One region of the Robertmurraya beringensis genome, then DNA from elsewhere that is predicted to be linked to it. Evidence: a T-box and tRNA genes for the amino acid it is inferred to sense, from the RefSeq annotation. Region 1 holds a T-box; the other holds one or more tRNA genes.
What was found. A T-box is a leader RNA that pairs with one kind of tRNA and senses whether it is charged. The one in region 1 lies ahead of tyrS (tyrosine--tRNA ligase), so its partner is inferred to be a tRNA-Tyr.
Positions count from the first base shown of each region.

Region 2: it has a tRNA-Tyr gene. The T-box ahead of tyrS (tyrosine--tRNA ligase) is inferred to sense a tRNA for this amino acid. The anticodon was not compared.

Region 1 is NZ_JBHLUU010000015.1:1,956-14,168, reverse strand. It holds gene rpsD (30S ribosomal protein S4) at 137-739, shown strand; gene floT (flotillin lipid rafts scaffold protein FloT) at 779-2,290, opposite strand; gene ACFFHF_RS02365 (NfeD family protein) at 2,494-3,027, opposite strand; gene ACFFHF_RS02360 (nuclease-related domain-containing protein) at 3,941-4,846, opposite strand; gene tyrS (tyrosine--tRNA ligase) at 4,964-6,223, opposite strand; T-box leader at 6,280-6,508, opposite strand; gene ACFFHF_RS02350 (transglycosylase domain-containing protein) at 6,653-9,532, shown strand; gene acsA (acetate--CoA ligase) at 9,572-11,290, opposite strand; gene ACFFHF_RS02340 (GNAT family N-acetyltransferase) at 11,496-12,128, shown strand; gene ACFFHF_RS02335 (acetoin utilization AcuB family protein) at 12,178-12,213, shown strand, end outside.
Region 2 is NZ_JBHLUU010000010.1:19-12,231, forward strand. It holds rRNA gene rrf (5S ribosomal RNA) at 172-287, shown strand; tRNA gene ACFFHF_RS01700 (tRNA-Asn) at 304-379, shown strand; tRNA gene ACFFHF_RS01705 (tRNA-Thr) at 416-488, shown strand; tRNA gene ACFFHF_RS01710 (tRNA-Glu) at 513-587, shown strand; tRNA gene ACFFHF_RS01715 (tRNA-Val) at 677-749, shown strand; tRNA gene ACFFHF_RS01720 (tRNA-Thr) at 794-869, shown strand; tRNA gene ACFFHF_RS01725 (tRNA-Tyr) at 888-971, shown strand; tRNA gene ACFFHF_RS01730 (tRNA-Gln) at 1,034-1,105, shown strand; tRNA gene ACFFHF_RS01735 (tRNA-Lys) at 1,236-1,308, shown strand; gene rocF (arginase) at 1,462-2,358, shown strand; gene ACFFHF_RS01745 (aspartyl-phosphate phosphatase Spo0E family protein) at 2,376-2,546, opposite strand; gene sigW (RNA polymerase sigma factor SigW) at 2,742-3,305, shown strand; gene ACFFHF_RS01755 (zf-HC2 domain-containing protein) at 3,322-3,954, shown strand; gene cdaA (diadenylate cyclase CdaA) at 4,098-4,925, shown strand; gene ACFFHF_RS01765 (CdaR family protein) at 4,918-6,153, shown strand; gene glmM (phosphoglucosamine mutase) at 6,186-7,529, shown strand; gene glmS (glutamine--fructose-6-phosphate transaminase (isomerizing)) at 7,959-9,761, shown strand; gene ACFFHF_RS01780 (HAD-IIB family hydrolase) at 9,992-10,792, shown strand; gene ACFFHF_RS01785 (ferritin family protein) at 10,846-11,757, opposite strand; gene ACFFHF_RS01790 (CoA-disulfide reductase) at 11,982-12,213, shown strand, end outside.

The DNA of each region.
Region 1 (12,213 bases):
ATGATCTTCTAGGATGGGGTATCGGTAACCCTTGGGCTGCTAGGGCGAAGGTACATGAAAACAAAATGGTCATACTGCTTGTGAACACTACTGTTTTTATTTTACAACAAAATAAAAACACGAGGAGGAGTCATTCATGGCTCGTTATACTGGCCCAAGCTGGAAATTATCACGTCGTCTTGGAATCTCTCTAAGCGGTACTGGTAAAGAATTAGAAAAGCGTCCTTACGCTCCTGGACAACATGGTCCAAACCAACGCAAAAAGTTATCTGAATACGGTTTACAATTACAAGAGAAGCAAAAGCTTCGTCATATGTATGGAGTGACTGAGCGTCAATTCCGTAACTTATTTGACAAAGCTGGTAAGCTTTCTGGTAAGCACGGTGAAAACTTCATGGCTCTTTTAGAGTCACGTTTAGATAACGTAGTATACCGTTTAGGTCTTGCTCGTACTCGTCGTCAAGCTCGTCAGCTTGTTAACCACGGTCATATCTTAGTAAATGGAAGTCGCGTTGATATTCCATCATTCCGCGTATTACCTGGTCACACAATCTCTTTACGTGAAAAATCACGTAACCTTGACATCGTTAAAGAAGCAGTTGAAGTGAACAACTTCGTACCTGATTTCTTAACTTTCGATGCTGACAAATTAGAAGGTACATTCACTCGCTTACCTGAGCGTTCTGAATTACCAGCTGAAATCAACGAAGCTCTTATCGTTGAATTCTACTCTCGTTAATAAAAAGAGATCCAGCGAAACTTCGCTGGATCTTTTTTGTTATTCTGCTTTGCTTTCTTTTATATCTTCTGCTAACTGATCGATACTTTCACGAACATTTCCTTTACCTGCAAAAGTTTCAAGTAGGTTTTTTACATCAATTCCAGATGAAGCCTTCAACGATTCCTGTAACGACGACATCAAGCTAGTAGCATAACCCGTAACTTTGTTTGCTCCGCCACCTTCACCACCGCCTGTATCAACAACGGTAATTTTATCAATATTGGATAATGGACTGGCAATTTCCTTCGCGTATTCCGGTAGCATTCTCACAATCATATCCATAACAGCCGCTTGACCGTACATATCGAATGCCTCTGCAATCTTGCGCTTCGCTTCTGCCTCAGCCAAACCTTTCAAGCGAATGATTTCAGCTTCGGCTTCCCCTTGCGCTCGCTCTGACTCTGCTTTAGCAAGTCCGTCTAGACGTACTTTTTCAGCATCCGCTTTTGCCATTGCCTCGATCCGGTATTTATTCGCATCTGCTTCAGCAAGCTGTCTGGCTTTATCAGCAGCCGCCGCTTGTTCAACCGCATAACGATCAGCATCCGCTTTTTTCTTTACTTCCGAATCATATTGTCTTTCTCTACGCTGAATTTCTTTCTCTTCTAGTTCAATTTGTTTTTGACGCTCAATAATTTTGATTTGCATTTCATGCTCAGTAACCTCTTGCTTGGCTCTTGCTGTCTCAAGATCATATGCTTGGTCCGCACGAGCTTTCGCAATATCTTGTTCACGGCGATACTCAGCAATTTTCATTTGGTTCACTTTTTCTGCCTCAGCAATTTCTGTGGCTCTTTCAAGCTCTGCCTTTTGTGCGTCTTTGGCTGCTTCCGCTCGTTTAATTCGTGTTTCTTTTTCTGCCTCAGCAGTCGCTATGTCTGCATCTCTTTTTACCTGGGCAATTCTTGGCTTACCTAATGAATCCAAGTATCCATTCTTGTCTCTAACATCCTTGATCGTAAACGATACAATAACAAGTCCCATTTTTGCTAAGTCCTGCGAAGCCACCCTCTGTACTTCTTGAGAGAACTTATCACGATTCTTATAAATTTCTTCCACCGTCATTGACCCTAATATCGATCGTAAATGACCTTCAAGAACTTCCTTTGCTTCATTTTCCCGATCTTCCTTCGCTTTCCCTAAAAACTGTTCTGCAGCTGTCGCGATTTCTTCGATAGATCCTCCAATCTTAATAATCGCAACCCCATCAGCCATTACAGGAACCCCTTGCTCCGTATACACTTCAGGTGTCGTCACTTCTAGTTTGCTAGAAAGCAAGCTCAATGGTTCTGCTTGTTGGAATACTGGAAAAATAAATGCCCCGCCACCTCGTATAATTTTAATACGATTTCCTGACTCATCTACATGAACATTTTTACTTCCTAAATAACTCCCTGTAACAATTAACGCTTCATCAGGTCCAGCTGTACGATATTTTGTAATAAATACGGCAATTAGTGCAATTAGTAAGAAGGCAACAATGCCTCCTACAATAAAAATGGGTAACATAGACATCTCTCCTTAAGTAAAGGTTCTTTTCTTAACTTTGTTGCTTTTTGGAACATAATTGTAATGATTGTGCTAAGTTTCTGCAGAAAACAGCTTGGATCTAATAAGAAAAGAGACTGCATACTAAATTATTTAGCTTAAAATAGCTATTTCCACGTTAAAATTGGCTTTAAGATTTTAACAACATTCTTTACGAAAACAGCCTAAGTAAAAAATAGCTTTTCTGTTTTTTCATAATGTGCAACATGCAGGACTCCATCCTTCACATCAATCACTAATACCTTTTGTCCTTCAGCAATTGCTTCATTCTCAAAACTTTTCGCTGGTTTTGAAATTGTTCCACTGCTGCTTTTTATCACGACCTCACCAAACCCGTCTTGTGGAATAGGGACAAGCACCATTCCTACTCTCCCTTTTAATGAATCTGAAGTATAAACGAGTGATTCCTCCGCAGAAGACATCGGAACTAGCACAAAGATATTTAATAGAGTATTTAATATAATTGCAATGACAATGGAGATGAAAAGAATCACCAAACTACTTAGCGACGTGATTAGCTCTAATAAATAACCAGATGCTGATAAAAACGTGAGAAACGCAAGAATTAATGTTGGATTCAAAAAATCAATTGCTGCATCTGCAATATCGCCAAAAAAAATGTACAGAACCGTTAACGCACCAGAAACGATAAGTGTTGTCAAATAAACCGTCTGGATCGGAAAACCAAAGAGCTCCATTTAATCACCTCTTTTTTATTACTGAAATCTCCTTTCGTATGTAGTTAATAAGTAATACGAAAGTTGCAGGAAAAGGTTTCAAAAAATTTCCTATGGGTGGTTTGGGTATTGGTTAGTTCCTGAGGACGTTCTAGGTGAACAGCATAGCATCCTGCTGATCCCCTTTGAACGTCCTTCAATTCGCTTGATGAAAGACGTTAGCTAGCTTTTGTTCTTCTCTAACATCCTTCATACGGCTGATGAAAGACGTTAGCCACCTTCTGTTCTTCTCTAACATCTTTCATACGACTGATGAAAGACGTTAGCTAGCTTTTGTTCTTCTCTAACATCTTTCATACGGCTGATGAAAGACGTTAGCCACCTTCTGTTCTCCTCTAACATCCTTCATACGGCTGATGAAAGACGTTAGCTAGCTTTTGTTCTTCTCTAACATTCTTCATACCACTGATGAAAGACGTTAGCTAGCTTTTGTTCTTCTCTAACATCCTTCATACCACTGATGAAAGACGTTAGCTAGCTTTTGTTCTCCTCTAACATTCTTCATACGACTGATGAAAGACGTTAGCTAGCTTTTGTTCTTCTCTAACATCCTTCATACGACTGATGAAAGACGTTAGCCACCTTCTGTTCTTCTCTAACATCCTTCATACGACTGATGAAAGACGTTAGCCAGCTTTTGTTCTTCTCTAACATCTTTCATACGACTGATGAAAGACGTTAGCCACCTTCTGTTCTTCTCTAACATCCTTCATACGACTGATGAAAGACGTTAGCCACTTTCTGTTCTTCTCTAACATCTTTCATACGACTGATGAAAGACGTTAGCCACCTTCTTTCCGAACGTAACACCGTTCATAGCACTGTTAAACGACATTAATCCACCATTTACCCTTTCAAACGTCTATCATATCCACTATTCAAAAAAAGCCCATTGGTGAATCCCCACCATGTTCAAATTCTTTTTAAGAAACCTTCTTATCCTCTCTTTAGATACCGCTTCATTACACCAATAATAAAACTCATTAGTATTGATTTTTCGTTCTGGGAAAAGGAGCTTAAATACCTCTATAGTTCTAAGTAAAGCTTCTGATAGTTTTTCCTCTCCCCCACAATCACCACATATACATCTTTTCCCCTCAACAATCACTTCAAAAGAATTACATCTGTCACAGATCATTCCTTTCCGAACCTCATCATAACTATAACTCGGCAATTGCTGATAGGGTGATTCAGTTAGATGAAGAGACTTTAATTTTTCCGCTAATAACTTGTGCTTTCCGTTTAATTTGGATGGACTATTGTTTACCCTATTTAGGAATCGTTTAACTTGAGTTGGGAGAATAAGGGGTTTTCCAAGAGGAGCTTGAAACAAAGAGAATTCTGGGTTAATAAAAACGACCTTTCCGTTTATTGGAGAATGGTAGCCGAGGTGGTGAAGTAACTGTCGTAATAAAGTTTCACTTCTACTTAATTGAGGAAGAGGATTGGTCACTTCCTTTTTGTTTGTTAGATACAATTTGTCGTCTTCATAATAATAATCACCTTCAAAATTCTTGACCTCAAAAATATGAACAGTATCAGAAGTAATCATCAGTGCATCAATTTGAAAGACGGTATGATTAATTCTTAGTAATAAATCGTTCAAAATCAAACACTGACACTCAAGCTTTTCTGTCATTGAATCAAAGAGTACCTCCCCCTCGTATCCTTTTCTTAAGACCAAATAATGCTGTTTGTCTTTTTCTGTTAAACTCATTCGTTTGTTTAAGGCATTTAGTATCAGCAACTCCGCTGATTCGCTTCGGGATTTGTATATCATTGTCCACATCCTTTCGTTTTTTAAATTATATTCTTGTTTTTATTGCCTCCCACAGACATGATTGTCTATTTTATTACAAATTAAATAAAGACCGCTTAAATAGCGGTCCCCACTTCATTAGTATTTAATTAAAAAGTACTTCTTCTTCCCTCGTCGAATGACAGTAAATTCTCCGTCAATGCGGTCTTTGTCGTCTAATGTATATTCGAGTTCACTTACACGAATTCCATTTACAGAAATAGCGCCATTTGTTACATCTTCACGTGCTTGACGCTTTGACTGAACAATTCCCGCATTTACAAGTAACTCAACAATGTTTAGGCTGCTGCCTTGCTCATAAGTAAATGAAGGTACATCCTTGAAACCTTGTTTAATTTCGCTACCTGTTAAGCTTTGAATATCACCACTAAATAAAGCAGAGGAAATTCGAATGGCTTGTTGTAATGCATCTTCACCATGAATCAAACGAGTCATTTCTTCACCTAAAGCCTTTTGTGCCTTACGAAGATGTGGCTCTTCTTGAACAGCTTTTTCAAGCTCTTCAATTTCTTCTTTAGATAAGAACGTAAAGAACTTCAGGTATTTCACAACATCTGCATCACTCGTGTTAATCCAGAACTGGTAAAACTCGTAAGGTGATGTTTTTTCCGAATCTAACCAAACGGCTCCACCTTCCGTTTTCCCGAATTTCGTTCCGTCAGCTTTTGTCACTAGAGGAATCGTTAAACCAAAAGCTTTTGAGCCTTCTGGTGACATCTTTCTTATCAACTCAAGTCCAGTTGTGATATTTCCCCATTGGTCACTTCCACCAATTTGCATTCTACACTCATGATTTTTATGCAGGTAGTAGAAATCCATTGCTTGTAGAATCGTGTACGTAAATTCAGTGAAAGATATTCCCGTTTCTAAACGGGAGGAAATCGTATCCTTCGCCAGCATATAATTGACTCCTACATGCTTTCCGAAATCACGTAAAAACGTAACGATATCCATGGAACCAGCCCAATCATAGTTATTCACCATAACTGCCCCATTTTCACCCTCAAATTTAAACAGTCGGTTCAACTGTCCCTTAATTCCATCTACATTTACCTGAACTTGTTCAAGTGTTTGCAACTTTCTCTCTTCACTTTTTCCACTCGGATCACCAATTAGACCTGTCGCTCCACCAACTAATACGATTGGTCGATGTCCCGCTTGTTGAAAACGTCTTAATGTTAAAAACGGTAATAAATGACCAATATGCATGCTATCAGCAGTTGGATCGACACCACAATATAACGAAATCTTTTCTTTATCTAAAACCTCTTTAATACCCTCTTCGTCTGTTTGCTGGTAAACAATCCCTCGCCACTGTAAGTCCTGTAATAAATCCATACAAAGATCCTCCTTATTTGTGAGAAAAATAAAAAAGCCCCTCCGAATCAAAGATTCGAAGGGACGATTAATTTTATCGCGGTACCACCCAACTTGAGGAACAGAAAGCTCCTCCACTTAAAAAGATAACGGAATAACCGTTTACTGCTATAACTGACTTTAATTACAGGTTCACAGTAAATGCTCAGGGAGGTAATTCGATATTCTACTTGTACTGACTCGCATCAACCGTCAGCTTTCTTTAACAGAGATAGAACAGCTACTCATTCCCGTCAAGGCAAAATATTTAGGTGTTAATAGCATTTTTAACATAAAGAGACCTTTATTGTCAATCCAATTTTAGGTAATTTATCATAAAACGACAGGATTCCCCTTTCTGATAGCCTTTTTGTGGTATAATATAACTTGATTTTAGGGGGAATGTTGCCAATGAATGAAGAACGTAATTGGAAAGAAAAACTGAGGACATTGCTTCAACTTTTTACAAATAAAAAAACAGTAAAAGGTGCGAGCATTACCTATCAAGTAGTTTGGAACCTGACCTTAATATTACTTATTATTATTCTACTTGGTGGGGCGTTTGCAGGTGGTGTTGGAGCAGGCTACTTCGCATCATTGACAAAAAACGAACCTATCCGATCTTACGAAAGTATGAAGAAAGATATATACAACTATGAAGAAACATCAAATCTTTATTTTGCAAATGATGTATACCTCGGGAAGCTTCGAACGGATTTAGAGAGAGAAGAAGTAAAATTAGAGGAAGTGTCCGACTATTTGATAAAAGCAGTCGTTGCAACAGAGGACGAATACTTTTATGAACATGACGGAGTAGTTCCCAAGGCAATTCTACGCGCACTTTTCCAAGAGGTAACAAACTCCTCTGTCCAGTCTGGAGGAAGCACGTTAACGCAGCAGCTTATTAAAAATCAAATCCTTACAAATGAAATTTCTTTTGAGCGTAAAGCGAAAGAAATTCTTCTTGCTCTACGTCTGGAAAAGTTTTTTGACAAAAAAGAAATTTTGGAAGCGTATTTAAATGTATCGACCTTTGGTAGAAATTCCTCTGGGAGAAATATTGCAGGGGTTGAGTCAGCTGCAAAGGGACTATTCGGTATTAGCGCAAAGGAATTATCACTCCCGCAGGCAGCCTTCATCGCTGGTTTGCCGCAAAGTCCTTTCGGCTACACTCCTTTTACCAATAAAGGAGAACTAAAAAAGAACCTTGAGCCAGGGTTAACAAGAATGAAAACCGTGTTGCAAAGGATGTACCAAAATAAATCGATTACAAAAGACCAATATGACGAAGCATTAACCTATGACGTGACAAAGGATCTTATCCCAGCTGGGACAAGCTCTATAGAGCAATATCCGTGGGTTACCTTTGAAATTGAAAAAAGAGCCATAGACATACTTGCAAAAATCCTTGCCGAAAAAGATGGTTATACAGAAGAAGACTTACAAAATGACAATGCTTTGCTTGAAGAATATCAAACATTGGCAGACAGAGACATTCGTCGTAACGGGTATGAAATTCACTCCACAATCGATAAGAACCTTTATGACGCCATGGATAAGGTGAAGAATGAGTATCAAAACTATGGTCCGGACAAGGCGGAAACAGTAATAGACCCCGAAACAGGGGAAGAAGTGACCATTATGGAACCTGTCCAAGTAGGTGCGATTCTTATTGAAAACAAAACGGGTAAGATTTTGAGTTTCGTAGGGGGTAGAGAGTATTCTGAAGACTCGCAGCTCAATCATGCTACAAATGCGATCCGTCAAAATGGGTCAACCATGAAGCCTTTGCTTGTTTATGCTCCTGCTTTTGAGCTTGGGAAGGCATCACCAGGTACGATTTTACCTGACGTACCACTACATTTAGCACCAGGCATTAACCGTCCTTGGCCAAGTAACTACACCAAAACTTATAGCGGACTGGTTACAGCTAGATATGCTCTAGCTAAATCATTTAACGTTCCTGCTGTTAAACTTTACAAAGATATTATTGGTCAGAGACCAGCAGAATACTTAAAAAAGATGGGATTCTCTTCATTAACTCCTGGGGATTATGAACAATTATCAACAGCTATTGGATCATTAGATAATGGAGTTACTGTTGAAGAAAACACCAATGCATTCGGTACCTTTGCTAACAGTGGGCAATTTATTGATGCATATATGATTGAAAAAATCGTTGATAAAGACGGAAATATTCTTTACCAACATGAAGTAAAACCGGTAGAAGTATTCAGTCCACAAACTGCTTACCTCACAATAGATATGATGCGTGATGTAATCAATTCAGGAACAGCTACTTCCGTTAAAAGTAGACTGAAATTTTCTTCTGATTGGGCTGGAAAAACTGGAACTGGAACAGATTTCCACGATGCTTGGTTCGTAGCTGTAAATCCAAATGTTTCGTTTGGTATTTGGAATGGGTATGATACACCAAAATCTCTAAAATCATCTGGTCTCAATTATAGCTTACGAAATACCTATTTATGGGCTGATCTCATGAATGCAGCTTATGATGTAAATCCAGCTTTAGTTGACCCTGCCGAAAGCTTTAACATGCCTGGTGGAATTGTGAGACGTTCATTCTGTGGTATTTCTGGTTTGCTCCCTTCAGATGCATGTTCAAAGGCTGGCTTAGTTCAAACCGACTTATTTAATGCGAAATACGTACCGACGACGGTTGATGACAGCTTAGTCCAAGGAAAATACGTTACCATCGGTGATAAAAAGTATTTAGCACTAGATTCAACTCCAGCTGAATTTGCTCAAACTGGAATGATATTAAACCCTGATTATATTGAAAAACTGTTTGGAATTAAGACAGGAGTTCAAAATCTGATTCCGAAAAAGAATAATAGCAATTGGGCAAATATTCTTCTTCCAGATGATAAACTCTCAGACAATGGAAAGGCACCATCTCCTTTATCAATAGGTGTCAATGGCAATCAAATTACTTGGGGTTCTCACCCTGAAAATGATATTGTTGGATATCGTGTGTATTTGAATGGAAATAAAGTTGCTAGTATTAAAACCGGCTCTGCCCTTTCTTTTAGTGGTGGAAATGGGAAGTATTATGTAACCGCGGTTGACATTGCAGGACAAGAATCAGCACCTTCGAATGAGGCAGTAGTCGGGCCAAAGGAAGAGGAAAAGCTTGCTGAACCACCAGCAACAGACCCTGGAACTGGAACAGACCCTGGTACAGGCGGTGAAACCGGATCAGGAAACGGAAATGGAAATGGAAACGAGACAAATCCTGGAAACAACGGTGGTAATGGTTCAAACGGATAACAAAAAAAGCAATCCTCACAAATGAGGATTGCTTTTTTCTTAATCTTCCATTGTAGAAAGATCACCAGTAGGTAAATCTAACTCCCACGCTTTTAAGACGCGACGCATAATTTTACCACTTCTAGTTTTCGGAAGTTTATCACGGAATTCTATTTCACGAGGTGCAGCATGAGCCGCTAATCCTTTTTTCACAAATTGACGGATATCCTCCTTTAATTCTTCCGTTACTTCATATCCATCTCTTAATGCAACAAATGCCTTTATGATTTCGCCTCTTACTGGATCTGGCTTTCCAATAACACCTGCTTCAGCCACTGCTGGATGTTCGACCAGTTTGCTTTCGACTTCAAAAGGTCCAACACGTTCACCAGATGTCATAATCACATCGTCAATTCTTCCTTGGAACCAAAAATAACCATCTTCGTCCATATAGGCCGAGTCACCCGACACATACCAACCACCCGGCATAAAATAAGACTCGTATTTCTGCTTATTTTTCCAAATGGTATGCATCATGGATGGCCAGCCTTTTTGAATGGCTAGGTTACCCATTCGATATGGAGGCAGCTCATTCCCTTGGTCATCAACAATCGCTGCTTTTACTCCTGGGATTGGTTTCCCCATGGATCCTGGCTTGATTTCCATACAAGGATAATTACAAATTAATTGAGCACCCGTCTCTGTCATCCACCATGTATCATGAATTCTAAGCTGGAATACCTTCATTCCCCAACGAACGACCTCTGGATTTAAAGGCTCACCCACACTTAAAATATGCCTTAAGCTACTTAAGTCAAAGCGCTTTACCACTTCATCTCCGGCACCCATCAGCATTCTAAAGGCAGTTGGAGCACTATACCAGACACTAACGCCGTATTCTTCAATCATTTTGTACCATGTTTCTGGATTGAAGCGACCACCTACTACGACATTAGAAGTCCCTGTTAGCCATGGCCCAAAGATTCCATAGGAAGTTCCAGTTACCCAGCCTGGATCAGCTGTACACCAGTACACATCGTCTTCCTTAAGATCTAAAACCCATTTTGCCGTTTGATAGTGTTGAATCATTGCATTATGTACATGCAGTACACCTTTTGGTTTTCCAGTTGACCCAGATGTATAGTGGAGAATGAGTCCGTCACTAAGGTTTACCCATTCAATGTCTAGCTTGCTGCTTGACTCTTCAAATCTCTTTTTAAAATCGATAAACTTTCCTTCTTCTTTAATATTTTCTCCCACTAAGAAAATCGTTTTTAAAGCAGGAAGTTCATCTACGGGGACTCTTTCAAGAAGTTCTGGTGTTGTTACAAGAACCTTTGCCTCACTGTCTTCCAAACGATCTCGAACAGCACCTTCCATAAATGCTTCAAATAATGGCCCAACAATAGCTCCTAGTTTAATAGCACCTAAAACAGCAAAATACAATTCAGGTGATCTCGGCATAAAAATGAAGACACGGTCCCCTTTTTCCACATCTCCAAATGATTTTAATGCATTAGCAGCTTTGTTTGAGTATTGCTTCATTTCTTTAAACGTGTACTTTTCATTACGTTCTGCATCTCGGTAGTAAAGAGCTACCTTATTTTTACGGTAGGATTCTGCATGTCGGTCAATCGCTTCATACGCAAGGTTTACTCGACCTGTTTCAGACCATGAAAATTCCTTTTCCACTTCTCGCCAGTCGAATTGCTTGTACATTTGATCATAGTTTCCTAGATTAAATTCCCCATTGACTACTGATAGCGCTTCCACTTTCATCAAACCGTATCCCCCTTTGTTCATGCTTACTGTCATTATATAACAGAAAATTCTTTTTCTCAATTTTTAAAATATTTGTTTAGGAAAATATTTATGTCACAAAATCTTTTTAAATTTAACAGAAAATTTAGTGAAAGCGCTTAAATCAGGTGTTTTTCATGTATAATATTGATTACAAAAGGTATTTTCATTGGGTGGTGTATAGATGGAACATAGTAAAATATATAATGCAAAAAAATTAAAAACTCCCCATGGTGATTTAATTATTGAAGGTCCTATTTCTCCTGAAACCTTATCAGGTTATGAATTTCATCATGACTTAGTTGCTTTTCGCCCCCCAGCGCAACAGCATCAAGCACTAATTGAAATCGCTGCTCTGCCAGAAGGAAGGATTATTATAGCAAGGGACCGTCATACAATCGTTGGTTATGTTACCTACTTATATCCAGACCCCCTCGAGCGCTGGTCTGAGGGGAAAATGGAAGACCTAATTGAATTAGGTGCCATTGAAGTTATTCCTAAATACAGAGGTTGTAGTGTAGGGAAAAATTTACTTATTGTCTCTATGATGGATGATGCAATGGAAGATTTCATTACTATAACAACTGAATATTACTGGCACTGGGATTTGAAAGGTACTGGCTTGAACGTGTGGGAGTACCGCAAAATCATGGAAAAAATGATGAATGCCGGCGGTTTAGAATATTTTGCAACTGATGACCCTGAAATTAGCTCTCATCCGGCCAATTGCCTTATGGCTAAGATTGGAAAACGCGTTCCCAATGAATCGATTGAAAAGTTTGATCGATTAAGATTTATGAATCGTTTCATGTACTAACTCTTATGTTTCTAAAAGAGTGAGGTATTGATAGAAGGGGAGAAATAGTATGATAGTCGAAGAGATTATGAAATCTGACGTCTCA
Region 2 (12,213 bases), on a different contig from region 1:
GCCTTCTGGAGGGATTTGGCTTATGACCTCGAGCGGCTAGGCGCTGTAGCTGGACAACGATGAAACGTATTTCTTTCTTCTTCATTCATTATCTAGTTTTGAGAGAATGCTTAAAAATTTCTCTTGAAAAAACGCGAAAAACTATTATAATAAATAGTGTCGCATAAATAGTCTGGTGGCGATAGCGAAAAGGTCACACCCGTTCCCATACCGAACACGGAAGTTAAGCTTTTCAGCGCCGATGGTAGTTGAGGGTTTCCCTCTGTGAGAGTAGGACGTCGCCAGGCGTTAATATTTTATCGTTCCACAGTAGCTCAGTTGGTAGAGCATTCGGCTGTTAACCGAACGGTCGCAGGTTCGAGTCCTGCCTGTGGAGCCATTTTCATAAGACAACCTCTTATGAGCTCTTTGGAATGCTTCCATAGCTCAGCAGGTAGAGCACTTCCATGGTAAGGAAGAGGTCACCGGTTCGAATCCGGTTGGAAGCTCTCTGTTTTATAGATTACTAGTACGGCCCCTTGGTCAAGCGGTTAAGACACCGCCCTTTCACGGCGGTAACACGGGTTCGAATCCCGTAGGGGTCACCAAGTTTTTTCACGAAGTGAAAATAACCAAGTTTTTTCGCAAAGTGAAAATAACCAAGTTTTTTCGCAAAGTGAAAATAACATTCTATTTCGGAGGATTAGCTCAGCTGGGAGAGCACCTGCCTTACAAGCAGGGGGTCGGCGGTTCGATCCCGTCATCCTCCATCAAGACTACTTTTCACTTCTGTGAAAAGTAGTCTTCCTAATAAGCCGGCGTAGCTCAATTGGTAGAGCAACTGACTTGTAATCAGTAGGTTGGGGGTTCAAGTCCTCTCACCGGCACCATGCTTCATTTCGAATAATGGAGGGGTAGCGAAGTGGCTAAACGCGGCGGACTGTAAATCCGCTCCCTTGGGTTCGGCGGTTCGAATCCGTCCCCCTCCACCATTTAAATTACATAGTAAGTCTAAAAATGGACAAACTAAAAATGTCCTTTTTATTTTGACTTTTGGGCTATAGCCAAGCGGTAAGGCAACGGACTTTGACTCCGTCATGCGTTGGTTCGAATCCAGCTAGCCCAGTCGGAAAAAGCGGAAGCAACTTGAATAGGGGCGACTGGTATAAGGCGAAGGCTGTAGGAGGTGCTGACCTCTGGAGACTTTGCCTTATAACCCCGAGCCCCTAGTTGCTGTAGCTAGACACTAATATCTTGAGCCATTAGCTCAGTCGGTAGAGCATCTGACTTTTAATCAGAGGGTCGAAGGTTCGAGTCCTTCATGGCTCATTGAAACCTTAGGAATATTTCCTAAGGTTTTTTTGTACGTAAAGTTATTTGAAAATTGGATATTGACTGCATATTTATGCGCGATTTTGTCGAGTTGAGTCACAGACATATAAATGTATAAAATAGGAGGGAGAACAGACAGGGGGTTAGAGGATGAAAAAACTATCAATTATTGGGATGCCAATGGATCTTGGTCAAATGAGACGTGGGGTGGATATGGGGCCGAGTGCCATTAGGTATGCTGGGGTTGTTGAAAGATTACGAAACCTTTTTGATGAAGTACATGATTTAGGGGATATCCCGATTGGAAGACCTGAGGTTGTGATAGACGAGCAATCTAATCTAAGAAACTTACATCTTGTCGCAGAAAAAAATGAGGCACTATCAAAGGAAGTTGATCAAGCAATCTCTTCAGGATCCTTTCCGCTTGTCCTTGGAGGAGACCACAGTATTGCAATTGGAACATTAGCTGGAGTTTCAAAGCATTACAAAAGTTTGGGTGTTATTTGGTATGACGCACATGGGGATCTTAATACGGCGGAAACTTCACCTTCTGGAAATATTCACGGAATGCCATTGGCTGTAAGTCTGGGTATTGGACATAAGATGTTAACAAGTGTCGGAGGATTTGAACCTAAAATTAAACCTGAAAATATTGTTCTAATAGGTGCAAGAGCACTTGATGAGGGAGAAAAAGAGTTAATAAAAGAGATTGGTATAAAAGTATACACGATGCATGAAATCGATCGTTTAGGTATGACAAAGGTGATGGAAGAAACGATTGAGTATTTAAAAGAGAGAACGGATGGGGTACATCTCTCTTTAGACTTAGATGGGTTAGATCCACATGATGCTCCAGGAGTAGGAACACCTGTTACCGGTGGGATTAGCTACAGAGAAAGCCATCTTGCCATGGAAATGCTTGCAGAATCTAAACTTATTACATCCGCTGAATTTGTCGAAGTTAATCCGATATTAGATGATAAAAATAAAACAGCATCAGTAGCTGTTGCTCTGATGGGTTCGTTATTTGGCGAAAAATTATTATAACACAATAGCAGTAACTCTCATAAAGAGTTGCTGCTATTTTTTATTAATCTGTCGTATTTATTTAATAGATTGTCCAATTTTTTACTAAGTATGATTACTTTTTCATTGCTTAATGAAGAGTGAGATGCTTGGCTCACCATTTTTCTACGATGAGCTTCAATATCTTTAAGAAGAGATTGCTTATCCATATGATTCACTCCTATTCGTAATGATATAATAACCTCCCTAATTTCTACATTTATACCCAGAGCCAAAATTTTTAAACTATTTACAGTAAATATTTGTTAAAATATGTAGTGGAGAAAAATTTTTTGTAAGTAATGAAACCTTTTCCGGTATCGATACGTATTATCGAGTAGCCGCATTAGAGCGGAGGTATAGGAATGGAAGCACTGATTAAAAAAAGAATCAAGCAAGTGTTAAAAGGGGACCAAAGCGCATACGGGGAAATCGTTGAGATATATAAGGACAAAGTTTTTCAACTTTGTTTTCGAATTCTTGGTAATCGTCATGAAGCGGAGGATATGGCACAAGAGGCATTTATTAGAGGATATGTTAACATATCCAGCTTTAATATTGATTTAAAGTTTTCAACTTGGTTATATAGAATTGCAACAAACCTATGTATTGATCGGATTCGAAAGAAAAAGCCAGACTACTACCTTGATGCAGAAGTATCAGGTACAGATGGACTGACCATGTATTCTCAAATTGCATCAGATACGATTCTTCCTGAAGATGAAATAGAGAGTCTTGAACTACAAGAGACGATTCAACGAGAAATTACTAAGTTGCCAGAAAAATATCGATCTGTAATTGTTCTAAAATATATTGAAGAGCTTTCATTAAATGAAATTAGTGAGATACTAGATATCCCACTAGGCACAGTAAAAACAAGGATACATAGGGGTAGGGAAGCATTACGACACCAATTAAGAAATGTTTAATGAGAGGTGAAAATCAGTGAAGTGTCCAGATAACATTGTCTTGTATATGCATGAATATCTAGATGAAGAAATTGAAGATCAAGATGAACAGCTACTAAAAAAGCATTTACAGACCTGCCCAAAATGTCAAAGTTATTTTCATGAATTAGAGAAGGCAATTGCCTTAGTGCAGAGCACTTCTCATATACAGGCACCTAGTAATTTTACTGAAAATGTAATGGCTCGACTACCTAAAGAAAAAAGAAGGGTGGGTGTCAATCGATGGTTCCGACAGCATCCTTTATTGACCGCAGCATCACTTTTTATCATTTTAATGACAGGTAGTGTTCTTTCAACTTGGAATAAAGATCAAGAGTTTTCAGTAACAAAGCAACCAAATTTAGTGGTTCATAATAATACCGTTATTGTTCCTGAGGGTGAAGTAGTTAAAGGGGATATAACTGTTAGAAACGGCGCCCTTCAAATTGAGGGAAAGGTTGAAGGTGATGTAACTGTCATTAACGGGCAAATTAACGGAGAAAATTATTTGGCCTCTGCAGGACATGTTACGGGTGAGATTAAAGAAGTAAATGAAGTGTTTGAATGGATTTGGTATCATATAAAAAAGACAAGCAAAGAGCTTGTTAGCGTTTTTCAAGATAAGGATTGATAAATTAGTCGCTCGTATAGGAGTGACTAATTTTTTCTTATAATAAGAGCAAATTATTTGTCATTTCAATTTTATGTTATAATAAAAAAGTTAAACAAAATTATTAGCTTAATGCTTTGAAAAATATATTTGGAGGAAGTACAATGTCGATTGCGGATTTCGATGTTTTGAAATACTTATCCATTACCATTGACATTCTCCTAGTTTGGTACGTGATCTATAAGCTGATCATGGTTATTAAAGGTACGAAGGCAGTCCAACTGCTTAAAGGGATATTTGTTATATTAATGGTGACAGTGATTAGTGATTGGTTTAGCCTAAAAACACTGAATTGGATGATGGAACAAGTATTGCTTTGGGGAGTTCTTGGGATTATTATTATCTTTCAGCCAGAGCTTAGAAGAGCACTTGAACAGCTAGGTCGAGGGCGGTTCTTCTCTCGAACAGGTGGACAGGAAGAGGAAGAACAGGAAAAAATGGTAGAAGCGATTACAAAAGCAACTGATTATATGGCAAAGCGTAGAATCGGTGCGTTAATGTCAATTGAAAGAGAAACCGGTATGGGAGATTACATAGAGACTGGAATTGGCTTACAAGCGAAAATCTCCTCAGAGCTATTAATTAATATATTTATACCAAATACACCGCTTCATGATGGTGCAGTTATTATTCAAAAGAATATGGTTGCAGCAGCTGCCTGTTATCTACCGTTATCTGAGAGTCCTTTTATTTCTAAGGAACTAGGAACAAGGCACAGAGCGGCTCTAGGAATTAGTGAAGTGACAGATAGTGTAACCGTTATTGTCTCTGAAGAAACCGGGTCCATCTCACTTACTAAAAATGGAGAACTTCACCGTGACTTAAAGCTTGAACAGTTTAAGCAAATGTTAGCCAATGAATTTATTACTCCAATAAAACCGAAGCAAACCTCCACACCTCGATGGAATTGGAGGGGAAAAAAGAATGGATAATCTAATTGATAAACTAATTGATAATCGATGGTTTATTAGGGTTGTTGCCTTGCTATTAGCCTTCTTGCTTTTCGTATACGTGTATGACGGAGAAGATTTATCGATTAATGTGCCACAGGATCAAGAAACTGAAACAATCACAGACGTTCCCGTGAAAAGTTATTATGATACGGAAAACCTTGTCGTAAGTGGGGTTCCTAGTACTGTAACCATCAAGTTAAGTGGACCTAAAAATCTCTTGCAGCAAGCAAAGACCTCTCGATCATATGAAGTGTATGTGGATTTATCAGAGGCAGAGATCGGTACACAACGCGTACCAATTGAAATTAGAGATGTGTCCGACAGACTAACGGTGGAAATTGAACCGAATTATGCTGATGTATCTATACAAGAGAAGGTAACTCAAGAATTCAAGGTGGAGCCCGAGTATAATTCAAGTCTTGTTGCAGATGGTTATTCCGCTGAGCAGGCGATTGTTAAGCCTAACAAAGTGAAAATTACCGGCGCAAAAGATGTGATCGAAAAAATCACTTATGTAAAAGCAACGATAGATTTAGAAGGAAAGATCGAGGATACTGTAACGAAGGAAGCGAAAATTTTAGTCTTGGATCAAGACCTAAATAAACTGGATGTCATACTTGAATCAGATACAGTTGAGGTGACCATACCAGTAAAGGCGTCTAGTAAAGAAGTTCCTATTAAAATAGTTGAAAGAGGAACTCCCCCCAGTGGGGTAACTATTGAATCCATTGACTTAGCTCAATCCCAAGCAACCATACTTGCTAATGCGGATATATTAAACAAGACAGAATCTGTACGTGTGGAGGTAGATGTTAGTTCCATAAATGATGATACGACTCTGACTCTGCCGGTCATTATATCTGAAGGCATAGTTAGTGTGGATCCGGAAACTGTTGAAGTCACCGTTAAGGTCAGTCGGGAAGAGGATATTACCTTTTCAAATATTCCGATTAAAGCAAATGGATTGGCAGCCGACTTTGATATGTCATACAATGAACCGCTTGATGGGACAGTTTCAATTACCGCAACAGGGGAGAGCAATATAATAGGCTCCTTAAAAGAAAGTGACTTTAGCGTCATCCTTAATTTAGCTGGTTTAGGTGAAGGAGAACATACTGTAGATCTAAACGTCACTGGTCCAACAAATATTAGTTGGACGATCAACCAAAAGACAGCAAAAATTTCGATTACAGAACGTGAAGCATAGATGCACAACAATTATTAAGGAGAGATCTTTTAATGGGTAAATATTTCGGTACTGATGGGGTGCGAGGAGTAGCAAACAGTGAGTTAACACCAGAATTAGCATTCAAACTAGGACGTTTTGGTGGGTATGTTTTAACAAAAGATAAAGACCGTCCGAAGGTGATCATTGGACGTGATACTCGTATTTCAGGACATATGCTAGAGGGGGCTCTTGTTGCAGGCCTTTTATCTATTGGTGCAGAGGTCATGCGCTTAGGCGTGATTTCAACACCTGGAGTGGCATACTTAACGAAAGCACTTGGAGCACAAGCTGGAGTTATGATATCAGCTTCTCATAACCCGGTAGCTGATAACGGAATTAAATTCTTTGGACCAGATGGCTTTAAGCTTTCTGATGAGCAAGAACTGGAGATTGAAGGTTTAATGGATCTTGAAAAAGATGAACTGCCTAGACCAGTCGGTTCAGATTTAGGACAAGTTAATGATTATTTTGAAGGTGGACAAAAATATCTTCAATACTTAAAACAAACGGTTGATGAAGATTTTACGGGAATACATATTGCTCTAGATTGTGCTCACGGCGCTACTTCTTCACTAGCTACACACTTATTTGCTGACCTAGATGCTGATCTTTCAACAATGGGAGCGTCTCCTAATGGACTAAATATCAATGATGGTGTTGGTTCGACACACCCTGAGGCACTTTCAGCTTTTGTTAAAGAAAAAGGTGCAGATGTGGGCCTCTCTTTTGATGGTGATGGAGATCGATTAATTGCCATCGATGAAAATGGAGATATCGTTGACGGAGATCAGATTATGTATATTTGTGCTAAGTTCATGAAGGAGCAAGGAAGACTCAAGCACAATACAGTGGTTTCGACTGTAATGAGTAATCTTGGTTTCTATAAGGGCTTGGAAGGTCACGGAGTTGAAAGTGTTCAAACCGCAGTAGGTGACCGTTATGTTGTGGAAGAAATGAAAAAGACAGGCTACAACTTAGGTGGTGAACAGTCAGGACACATCATTTTCCTAGACTACAACACAACCGGAGATGGATTGCTTACTGGCCTCCAGTTAGCAAATATCATGAAGATCACGAAGAAGCCACTTTCGGAACTTGCAGGAGAAATGAAAAAATTCCCTCAAAAGCTGGTGAACATTCGCGTAACGGATAAGTACCATGTTACAGACAATGAAAAGGTAAGTGCTATTATTTCAGAGGTAGAGACCGAAATGAACGGTAACGGACGTATTCTTGTTCGACCTTCAGGTACAGAACCACTTGTAAGAGTCATGGCAGAAGCACCAACAGAGGAGCTTTGTGAGTCTTACGTAAGCCGTATAGCAGCAGTTGTTCAGGAAGAAATGGGACTATAATATCACCTAGAAATATGCATGTGGGGAACGTTTACAACCCCTCATGCATATTTTTTATATATGGGATACTTTATGTCACATAGATTTTTGTTGACGAAGGCCTATCCATATTGTATGATTATCCTGATTTTGTAAAGAAGTCGGAAGGAGGATAGAGGTAAAAAATATAAAAACTTAAAGCGCCTGAACTAGCTAATGGACGAAGAGCGGCTAGTTGACGAGGAGGAGGTTTATCGATTTTTCGGCGGATGCCTCCCGATTGTTAAGCACAATCGTATGCTTTTTCTAAAAATCATTGGGGTAACCCGATGGACAAAGGGAAAAAGAATGCTTAAATCAATAAATGCTAACAATAAATATCACAGAGACTAGGGGGCAAGTCTGCCCTCGTTAGCAACTTGCCTCCGTAAATTAGGAGGAATTACACTTATGTGTGGAATCGTTGGATATATCGGTAATAATGACTCAAAGGAAATTTTATTAAAAGGGCTAGAAAAGCTTGAATATAGAGGTTATGATTCTGCTGGTATTGCAGTAATGAATGATACAGGCGTTCACGTGTTTAAGGAAAAGGGTCGTATTGCAGACTTACGTGAAATTGTCGACTTAGGTGTAATGGCAAATACAGGTATTGGTCACACTCGCTGGGCAACACACGGGGTGCCAAGCAAAGTGAATGCCCATCCACATCAAAGTTCTACGACTCGTTTAACACTTGTTCATAATGGAGTTATTGAGAACTATGACTTGTTGAAGAAAGAGTATCTACAAAATGTTCACTTTGAGAGTGACACAGATACAGAAGTTATCGTTCAATTAATCGATTTATTCGTGAGTGAAGGCCTTGAAGTAGAAGCTGCATTCCGTAAAACATTGAAACTTTTGAAGGGTTCATATGCCCTTGCCTTGCTTGACTCTCAAAACAATGAGACGATTTTTGTTGCGAAAAACAAAAGTCCTCTTTTAGTTGGTCTTGGAGACGGGTTCAATGTAGTGGCTAGTGACGCAATGGCGATGCTTCAAGTGACCAATCAATATGTAGAACTAATGGATAAAGAAGTAGTCATTGTTACGAAAGATGAAGTAACCATTCAAAACCTTGAAGGTGAAACCATTACTCGTGCACCTTATACAGCAGAGCTTGATGCAAGTGATATTGAAAAAGGCACCTACCCTCACTACATGTTGAAGGAAATTGATGAGCAGCCAGCTGTTATTCGTAAAATTATTCAACAGTACCAAAATGAATCAGGTCAGCTTGTGATTGACCAAGACATTGTGGATGCAGTGGATCAGTCTGATCGAGTGTACATCATTGCGGCGGGAACTTCTTATCACGCAGGACTTGTTGGGAAGCAATTAATTGAAAAGATTGCTCATATTCCAGTTGAGGTTCATATTGCAAGTGAGTTTGCTTATAACACACCATTATTATCAGCAAATCCATTATTTATCTTTATTTCTCAAAGTGGAGAGACCGCAGATAGCCGTCAGGTGTTAGTTCATGTGAAAAAGCTTGGTTATAAGACGTTAACGGTAACGAATGTGCCGGGTTCAACATTATCACGTGAAGCCGATTATACACTTCTGCTACATGCTGGTCCTGAAATTGCGGTGGCATCTACGAAAGCATACACGGCACAAATTGCGGTTCTGTCTATCTTATCAGAAGTAATAGCGAAAAAACGTGGACTTGAAGTGAACTTTGATTTAATTCATGAGCTAGGAATCGTAGCAAATGCCATCGAGGTACTATGTGATTCTAAAGATGAGTTTGAAGCCATTGCACGTGAGTATTTATCAACCACTAGAAATGCGTTCTTTATTGGCCGTGGAATCGACTTTTATGTAGTTCTTGAAGCTTCACTAAAGCTGAAAGAAATCTCTTATATTCAAGCGGAGGGCTTTGCAGGTGGAGAATTAAAGCATGGAACGATTGCTTTAATTGAAGATGGTACTCCAATCATCGCTCTAGCAACTCAAGAAAGTGTGAACCTAAGCATTCGCGGAAATGTGAAAGAGGTAGTAGCTCGTGGAGCAAACCCATGTATCATTTCCATGAAAGGTTTAGAAATGGAAGAAGATCGATTTGTTATTCCAGAAGTACACGAAATTTTAACACCTTTAGTCTCTGTTATTCCAACCCAGCTGATCGCTTACTATGCAGCACTACACCGTGAGTGTGACGTAGATAAGCCAAGAAACCTTGCCAAATCAGTAACGGTTGAGTAAAACTTGTCTAGTAAGGCACAATCCTTTAAAGGGTTGTGTCTTTTTTTGCATATTTTTCATTCTTACTATGTAACGCTGTGTTACATGGTTGTAACGTTTATCATTCATCATTATTAATAACTGTTTATCTCATTTTTATACTCTCTATAAGATCTCATATGATATATTATTCACATCACTTATTAAAGAAGTTTAATAAGTCACGAAGTAGAAATAATGGGGGAACCATAATGATTAAATTAGTGTTAACTGATATGGATGGAACGTTCTTAAATAATAGTGGTGATTTTAATAGAGAACTGTACCAGGATGTAAAGAAGATCATGAAAGAAAAAGGAGTAGTATTTGCTCCCGTTACTGGTAAGCAATGTGAACGTGTAGAAGAGTTATTTGGTGTGGATACCGAAGATTTGTGGATTCTAGGTGATAGTGCAACTCGAATTAAGCATAATGGAGAATTTGTTTATGAATCTCTGTTAAGTAATAAATTAGGTTTGGCAATTATTCGTTTACTGGAGGAAATTAGTACAGAACATACGATTATTGCTTGTACGAGAAATGGTGCGGTAATAAAAGATAACATTCCTCAAGGGGAATCGGCTATTGTCAGAAGATCCTATGCGCATGTAAAACAAGTATCTGATTTTAATGAACTAACAGAGGATTTTGTTAAGATCACGATTCATGATCCCTTGTTAAGATGTATGGAAACAAGAGAAAAACTATCACCATTTTTTGAGTCAGCCTATATTGTCGCATCTGAAGCAGCATGGATCGACATTGCCAATGTGAATGTTCATAAAGGTACTACGGTTGAACACTTACAGCGCTTATTGAATGTGACGCCAGAAGAAACGATGGCATTCGGCGATGGCTATAATGATTTAGAACTAATGACTCGAGCTACCTATAGCTTTGCTGTAAGAAATGCTGTTCAAGAATTAAAAGACGCGGCTAATTTTATCACACGTTCCAATCAAGATGACGCTGTGATGAAAACCATCATTGAGATATTATCATTACAAAGATAATGGAAGAAAAAGAAAGTCGGATTTGTTTCCGACTTTTTTTGTCCTGAAGATTTTTACCTATTTCTTTCAAGCCCTCTTTCAAATGCCGCAAGATGATTTTTGGATGCATTTCGTAATTGAGTGAACACCATACTAATATCATTTGGAAGTTCATATGCTAGGAACTTTTCATACATAGCTATATTGTCAACTTCTGCTTCTACACTAGCGGCAAAAGCGGCCTTTACACTTCCCGGTGTTTTGACGAACGATTGTGATATATCTTCTGGAATTGTGACTTGATATTTTTCAAAAAGAGGTAATAGTGCATAGATATGTCTTAATTCTGCTTCTTTGATTTGTGCAAATGTACGAATGTCTCCAAAAGTTTGGAGTACATTTTTATACCTAGATTGAGCCAAGTGTTCATCTTGAAGTGCGAAGGTTAGCATCTGGGGTAGGGTTAAACTGGTAGCATTTAATGCACCTTTAGCTCCGTAATTAGTAGGCTGGCGACTAGCGGTTGGAATCATTTGTTTATTTAATAGAAAGTATAAAAACCATACGGCATGATTTTGCTCATCAGCAGCAGCGCGACGAAAGGTCTCTTTAATAACAGGATTTTGTGACTTATCTGCAATGTCTAGGTAAAAGTCTACGGTTTCTTGTTCATCTCTAAAAGCAAACTCTACACCCTCTTGATACTGGTCAGGACACTTTTCAATGTTTTCAGCAACCGGTTGTCTGCCCGTTAGCTCTCTATATATTCTACTGAACTCCTCAAAGTGACGTATCTCATCCTGACGTATTTCAAGAATCTGATCTTTTTCAACCTGAGATTTGGCCATTCTAGATAATTGTTCATAACATTCAATGGCTCCATATTCCCCGTTGATCGCTTTTTGAATATCGGTTATTAAACTGACATCAAAAGTATTTCTTAGATAAGTATGAGAAAAGGGATAATTATTATAGAAATAGTGCATGCAAGAATCCACCCCCTAGGGTAATTTTTCAACTTATCATATGCTCATATATTGGATAGGTGCCTAACAGGGAGTAATTGTGAAGAAAGAGTGAACTCATACCCAAAGGGGTTTACTTTATTTTTTTATATACTATAATACCCATATAGGTATATGGTATTGCCTGAAACCTAGTTATAAAGTTAGTTTTTCATATATAAAAATTCTTTGTTGGAGGAATAGATATGACACAGAAAGTGGTTATCGTAGGCGGAGTAGCTGGGGGAGCAACGGCAGCAGCAAGATTAAGAAGAATTAGTGAAGATGTAGAAATCGTTCTTTTCGAACGTGGGGAGCATATTTCATTTGCAAACTGTGGATTACCTTATTATATCGGGGAAACGATCAAGGATAGAAGCAAGTTGTTAGTACAAACTGTCGAGGGTATGTCAGAACGCTTTAAGCTCGATATTCGTA